Regions from separate parts of the Marinilactibacillus sp. 15R genome, predicted to be linked through region 2. Evidence: predicted binding sites of a transcription regulator. Region 2 holds the regulator's gene; the other holds the start of a gene.
What was found. The regulator LexA, encoded in region 2, represses DNA repair genes until DNA is damaged. The targets are predictions, from matches to a motif close to CNAACANNTGTTNG.
Positions count from the first base shown of each region.

Region 1 (3,432 bases), 130 kb from region 2:
AAATAGGGCATCATGGAAGTAAAAGTTCTACACAAGTAGCTTTTCTCGAACAATTGACTCCTGAAATTGGATGGATATCGAGCGGTAAAAACAATTTATATGGACATCCTAACCAAAAAATAATAGAACGATTAAAAGAAAAAAATATAAAAATTTATCGTACGGATCAACAAGGTGCAGTATCGTACCAATATACTCCTGTTCCTTTTACAAATAATATACTGGAAGATATGATCACTAAAATTAAAGATAAAGAAAATTGAAATTAGTTAGGAGTTCTACATGAGTGAATTAGATAAACAACTAAAAAAAATAAAACAAGGAAAACATTCTTTAATTTATTTGGTTGTAGGTACAGAACAATATCTGAGCGAGAAAGTAAAAGTTGCTTTAATGGATTCAGTTCTTGGAGAAGATGTATCAGACTTTAATTTTGGTCAATTTGATATGAAAGAAAGTACAATCGATGCAGCACTTCAAGAAGCAGAAACTTTTCCATTTTTTGGCAGTCAAAGACTTATTCTTATCCAGAATCCTTATTTTTTGACAGGAAAAACATTATCCAACGGTCCTGATCATGATATTGATTACTTGGAACAGTATTTATTGAATCCTTCGGAATTTACAATATTAGTATTTTTTGCTCCTTACGAAAAGCTAGACAAAAGAAAAAAAATGACTAAAGCACTTCTAAAACAGGCTGAGATACTGAATGTGGATCCAGTAAATGAAACAGATATTAAATCATTTGTTCAAGAGAGTTGTAAAATCAAACAGTTCTCTATTGAGCCTGCAGCGCTTGATGAATTACTGATTTTAACTGATCGAAATTTATCCAAAAGTATGAAAGAATTAGAGAAACTAATGATTTTTCATCAAGAAGATAGAAACATTAAGTTATCAACTGTTCGGCAGTTAGTTCCTAAAACACTCGAACAGAATATTTTTGAATTGAATGATTTAGTTTTGAACAAAAAAGCACAACAGTCTATTGAACTATACCAGGATCTTTTAACACAGAAAGAAGATCCAATCAAGATAATAGCCTTAATGATAGGACAATTTCGATTACTATTACAAGTGAAAATATTAAAGAAAAAAGGTTATCAGCAAGCAGATATTGCCAAAATTTTAAAAGTTCATCCATTTAGAGTCAAGCTTGCATTACAGAAAGAAAGAATGTTTGAACAAGGAATATTATCAAAAGCACACCACCAATTAATTGATGCTGATTTTCTAATAAAATCCGGTCAGGTAAATCCTGAAATGCAAGTTGAACTTTTTATATTAAAATTTACTGATCAGAATCCCAAATTACAAAAGAACTCTTAAACTTTCATGATTGTAATATTGCAAATGTTTTAGTAATCATGTACAATGGAGAATGTTGAAAATCAACTGAATAGAGAAGGTAAAAATTCACAGAATAAGTACTTTAAAACTTATTTATAATGAGTTTACTGGATTTAAAGAAATTCATACAAAGGAGTGTTTTCAAAATGCCAAATATGGTACAGGCTATCAAACGTCAACGTCAAGATGTTAAAAAAAATGCAAATAACGTTGGGCAAGTATCTGCTATGCGTAGTGCTAAGAAAAGATATTTAACTGCCGTTGAAAACGGACAAGATAATTCAGCTGAATTATACAAAGTAGCTGCTAAAGCTATCGATCAAGCAGCATCAAAAGGCTTGATTCACAAAAATAAAGCTGCTCGCGACAAATCACGTTTATCTAGCAAATTAGGATAATGGATTTATAGAATAAAAAAAGAGTTCTTCCTTTTTGACTAAAGTCAAAAGGAAGAGCTTTTTTTTGCACTTTTATGGTATGATAATATACGAATGTATGTTTAGTTTTTGAAAGGAGCACGTCAATGTCTGAAAATAAATTTCAATTGAATTCAGTGTACCAGCCAAGTGGAGACCAACCAGAAGCCATCAAGAACCTTGTAAGAGGAATCAAAGAAGGGCAAAAGGAACAAGTTCTTTTAGGCGCTACCGGGACCGGAAAAACTTTTACAATGTCTAATGTTATTCAAGAAGTAAATAAGCCAACGTTAGTTATTGCACACAATAAAACTCTAGCTGGACAATTGTATTCTGAATTTAAAGAATTTTTTCCTGAAAATGCTGTAGAATACTTTGTTAGTTACTATGATTACTATCAGCCAGAAGCATATGTTCCTTCAACTGATACATTTATTGAAAAAGATGCCTCAATCAATGATGAAATTGATAAATTACGTCACTCTGCTACTAGCTCATTACTTGAAAGAAGAGACGTTATTGTAGTCGCTTCCGTTTCCTGCATTTATGGACTTGTTAATCCTGAGGACTATAGAGATCATGTTTTATCTTTAAGAGCAGGGATGGAAATTAGTAGAGATGCAGTATTAAGAAGATTAGTAGACATGCAATTTGAAAGAAATGATATAGATTTTCAAAGGGGAAGATTTCGAGCAAGAGGAGACATTGTCGAAATCTTTTTGGCGTCAAGAGAAAGTGAAGCAATCCGAGTAGAGTTTTTTGGAGATGAGATCGACCGAATTAGAGAAGTTGATGTTTTAACTGGAGAAGTGAAAGCTGATCTTTCACATGTTGCAGTTTTTCCGGCTACTCACTTTGTTTCTAACGATGAGCAAACCAGATCAGCAATTGAGTCAATAAAAACAGAGTTGAATAGCCGATTAAATGAACTAAAAGAAGATAATAAATTACTTGAAGAACAAAGACTGGATCAGAGAACGAATTATGATATTGAAATGCTGATGGAAATGGGATACTGCTCTGGTATTGAGAATTATTCTAGGCATATGGATGGTAGAAAACCTGGAGAAGCTCCTTATACTCTTTTAGACTTTTTTCCAGATGATTCACTATTCATCGTAGACGAATCTCATATCACTATGCCTCAGATACGGGGAATGTATAATGGAGACCGCGCAAGAAAACAGCAACTGGTAGATCATGGATTTAGACTACCTAGTGCATTGGATAACAGACCATTAAGACTTGAAGAGTTTGAAGAAAGAGTACCCCAGATCACTTATATCTCTGCAACACCAGCAGATTATGAAATGGAACGAGCTTCACAAGTGGTACAACAAATCATTAGACCTACAGGATTATTAGACCCTATTATCGAGGTACGCCCCATTAAAGGCCAGATTGATGATTTGATTGAGGAAGTCAATTTAAGAGTCGAAAGAAATGAACGAGTGTTTATTACAACCTTAACTAAAAAGATGTCAGAAGATCTGACTGATTATCTCAAAGAAGTCGGAATAAAGGTTCAATATCTTCATAGTGATATTAAAACTTTGGAAAGAACCCAAATAATTAGGGATCTTCGGGTCGGAAAGTTTGATGTTTTAATTGGCATCAACTTACTTCGTGAAGGTTTAGATGTTCCGGAAGTTTCATTGGTTGC
Region 1 covers NZ_CP017761.1:1,663,435-1,666,866, forward strand. Annotated here, with positions in the region: gene BKP56_RS08240 (DNA internalization-related competence protein ComEC/Rec2) at 1-263, shown strand, start outside; gene holA (DNA polymerase III subunit delta) at 283-1,332, shown strand; gene rpsT (30S ribosomal protein S20) at 1,500-1,751, shown strand; gene uvrB (excinuclease ABC subunit UvrB) at 1,877-3,432, shown strand, end outside.
Region 1: the regulator LexA is predicted to act here: its motif matches at 1,842-1,855, upstream of uvrB (excinuclease ABC subunit UvrB).

Region 2 (3,432 bases):
ACTTTTCTGCCAATTCGGAGTGTGATTCTTTATATTCCACAAGCAGTTTATTCCATTCTTCTTCAGCCTTTATTCCTTTATCAACAATCTGTTCTTTAAATCTTGCAGCAACTTCTTCAGGAACGAAGAAATCTTCGCCTTCCCATCCATATGCTTTTTTAGCAGCAGTAACACCCTCAGGTCCCAAAGGAGCTCCGTGAACTGTATGAGTTCCTGCATTAGGAGCTCCAAAACCGATAACTGTCTTAACTTCAATTAATGTTGGTTTATCTTTCGTTTCTTTAGCAGCGGTAATTGCTTTATCTATTGCATCGAGATCATTTCCGTCTTCTACTAGAATGTGTTCCCATCCGTATGCTTCAAAACGTTTTCCTACATCTTCAGTAAATGCTTTAGAGGTCGGACCATCTAGTGATATATCGTTAGAATCATACAGCATAATCATTTTACCCAATTTCAAATGACCCGCTAGAGAAGCTGCTTCTTGTGATACCCCTTCCATCAAATCACCATCACCGCACAAAGCGTAAGTATAATGATCGACAACATTAAAGTTTTCTTTATTATAAGTTGCTGCAAGATGTGCTTCAGCCATTGCCATTCCTACAGCATTTGCAACACCTTGTCCCAGAGGGCCAGTAGTAGCTTCTACACCATCAGTTACATGAACTTCAGGGTGTCCTGGTGTGCGACTTTCTAATTGACGGAAATTTTTCAGATCCTCAATACTTACATCATAACCTGATAAGTGCAAGAGGCTGTACAGTAACATAGACCCATGTCCTGCTGACAAAATAAAACGGTCGCGGTCAAACCATTTTGTATTTTTAGGATTAACGTTTAAATGACGAGTCCAGAGGGTATAGGCCATTGGTGCAGCCCCCATCGGTAATCCTGGATGACCTGAGTTTGCCTTTTGAACTCCATCAATACTTAGAGTTCGAATTGTATCTACTGCCATTTGATCAGTTTTATCAAACAAGTATATTCATTCCTTCCTATTGCTAAAATGTTAACGCTCTTAGTCATTGTACTATCTAAATCAGTTTTTTTCAACGCTTTCATAAGCTGTGACTCACTTAAATCATATAAAATCAGTACTTTTTTATGATCTATTGTGAATACCTTTTTCACGCTGGATTTTTTTTAATTTATGTGGTGTAACATCTTTTCCTTCTGGGTCTACTACTTTCATTCCTTCAATATGGTTTTTCATACCAGATCGAAACGCTTTGATATACTTTTCTCTAAGCTCTTTTTGTTCGGTTTTTTCTTCATGAGTCAATCCTTCGACACGATCTTTGCGTACTAATTCGTTTATACGATCTAATTGTTTTTTAGGTAACATGTTTATCCTCCTTTAGAATTTCAAAAAGACTGATGTATATAGTCTTTACAAACAAAGTATAACATTGTTTTAAAATGAATCATAACTTTTTGCAAACATAAAGTATATTATAAATACTCTATGTTCTCAATTCATAATTTTAAAAGGGGCTATTTCGAACATTCGTTTGATTCAATGTTCGGTTTATGATATAATTTTTTTATAGTTTATATCCTTATAAGCTGAGAAATAATCTTGATATATATATTACTTATACATGGCTCTATCTATATAAACTTTGAAAGGACGAGGTGTCACTTTATGACAACTAGAGGCCGTAAAGGTGAAAAGCAAATTGAAATATTGCGTTATATACACGAACAAGTAAATAAACGAGGATATCCACCTACCGTTCGTGAGATTGGTTCGGCTACTGACTTATCTTCCACTTCGACAGTTCATGGTCACTTAGCGAGACTGGAAAAAAATGGCTTTATTTTAAGAGATCCTTCTAAACCAAGAGCAATTGAATTTACAAAAGAAGGGCTGATTAAAATTGGAATCGATGAATTTGAAAATCACATTCCCCTTCTAGGCGTTGTTACAGCTGGAGAACCGATTCTTGCAGTTGAAGAAGCAATTGACTATTTTCCTATTCCAAATGATCTTGAAATTGAAAAAGGAAATTTATTCATGCTGACTATTCGTGGAAATAGTATGATCAACGCAGGTATATTAGATGGAGACCAGGTCATTGTCAAAAAACAAGAAACTGCTCAAAATGGAGATGTAGTAATTGCTATGACAGACGAGGACGAAGCTACCTGTAAAAGATTTTACAAAGAAAATGGGCATATTCGTTTACAACCAGAAAATGATACAATGAATCCAATCATTTTACCTAATGTTTCTATTTTAGGGAAAGTTATTTCTTTATATAGAAGTCACATATATTAAAAATAAAGCCATGTAGTACGTAGATGGTTTCAGATCATCGGGATCCGAACATCTATTGTACTGCATGGTTTTTTAATTTTAAAATCCGTAAGAATCTTCTTGCTGTGACCAGATATCTTTATACGCCTTAGCTAAAATAATCGTATCCTCAACTAGTTTATCTATCCGAAAATGGATATCATCATTTATTATAGTCCCTTTGTCATAATCAGTATCTAATATATAAACATAATTAGGTACGATATTAGCTTTCATGTATCCCAGTATCGGTTTTAATTGCTGTTCTGGAATTAGATAATGTTTATTTGATCCGGCTGTTGTGATAATACTGCAAGTTTTATATTCAAATGCATTTTGAGGTAAAAGATCAAAAAGGTTTTTAAGGGACGCTGGAATTGAAGCCTGGAAAATTGGTGTACCAAAAAAAATAACATCCGCATTCATTAAGGACTGAGTAACATATTTTGTATCTGCAGTATAATCCAGATAATTTCTTCCATCACTGAATTCCAAGGAAAGTTTTTTTAAATCGAGAATGCTGATAGTATTCTCTTCTGAATATTTTTCTTTTAATACATTCATCACCTTATTAGCGGCAATACTCGTTTTTTCTCCAACATTTGATCCTGATACTACGACTATATTCACTAAGATACTCTCCTTTATTTTTTAGTATATTTTTTTATAGCGGGAAGAATTTTTTCTCCGATAATATCTATATTTCTCTTGATGCTCTCCATCGGAACCCCACCAAAGTCTAATTGAGCAATATAGCGCTGATTTCCAAATAATTCATGCTGATATAATATTTTTTCAATAATTGACTCAGGATCTCCGACATTGATAACACTTCTATAGTCTTGACCATGGGCAAAAGCTTGCTTAGGAAACCCTTGACCATTTGTAATCTTCATTCCTTCATTTACATGAGGATAATATTCCTTAAAAGCGTCCATTTTATTATTACTTACATAAAAGAAACCAGCTGTCGCTACTGGCAAAGTATTTATATTAAATCCTGATTCTGCTGCTGTTTCTCTATATAAATCAATTGGCTTTTTAAATTCTGATGCTGGTCCTCCAAGGTGTGCTTGATACATTGGAACTCCAATGCGGCCAGCTTTTTGTGCAGATGTGTAAGATCCGCC
Region 2 covers NZ_CP017761.1:1,794,443-1,797,874, reverse strand. Annotated here, with positions in the region: gene tkt (transketolase) at 1-982, opposite strand, end outside; gene BKP56_RS08855 (DUF896 family protein) at 1,106-1,348, opposite strand; gene lexA (transcriptional repressor LexA) at 1,649-2,284, shown strand; gene BKP56_RS08845 (NADPH-dependent FMN reductase) at 2,363-2,932, opposite strand; gene BKP56_RS08840 (LLM class flavin-dependent oxidoreductase) at 2,947-3,432, opposite strand, start outside.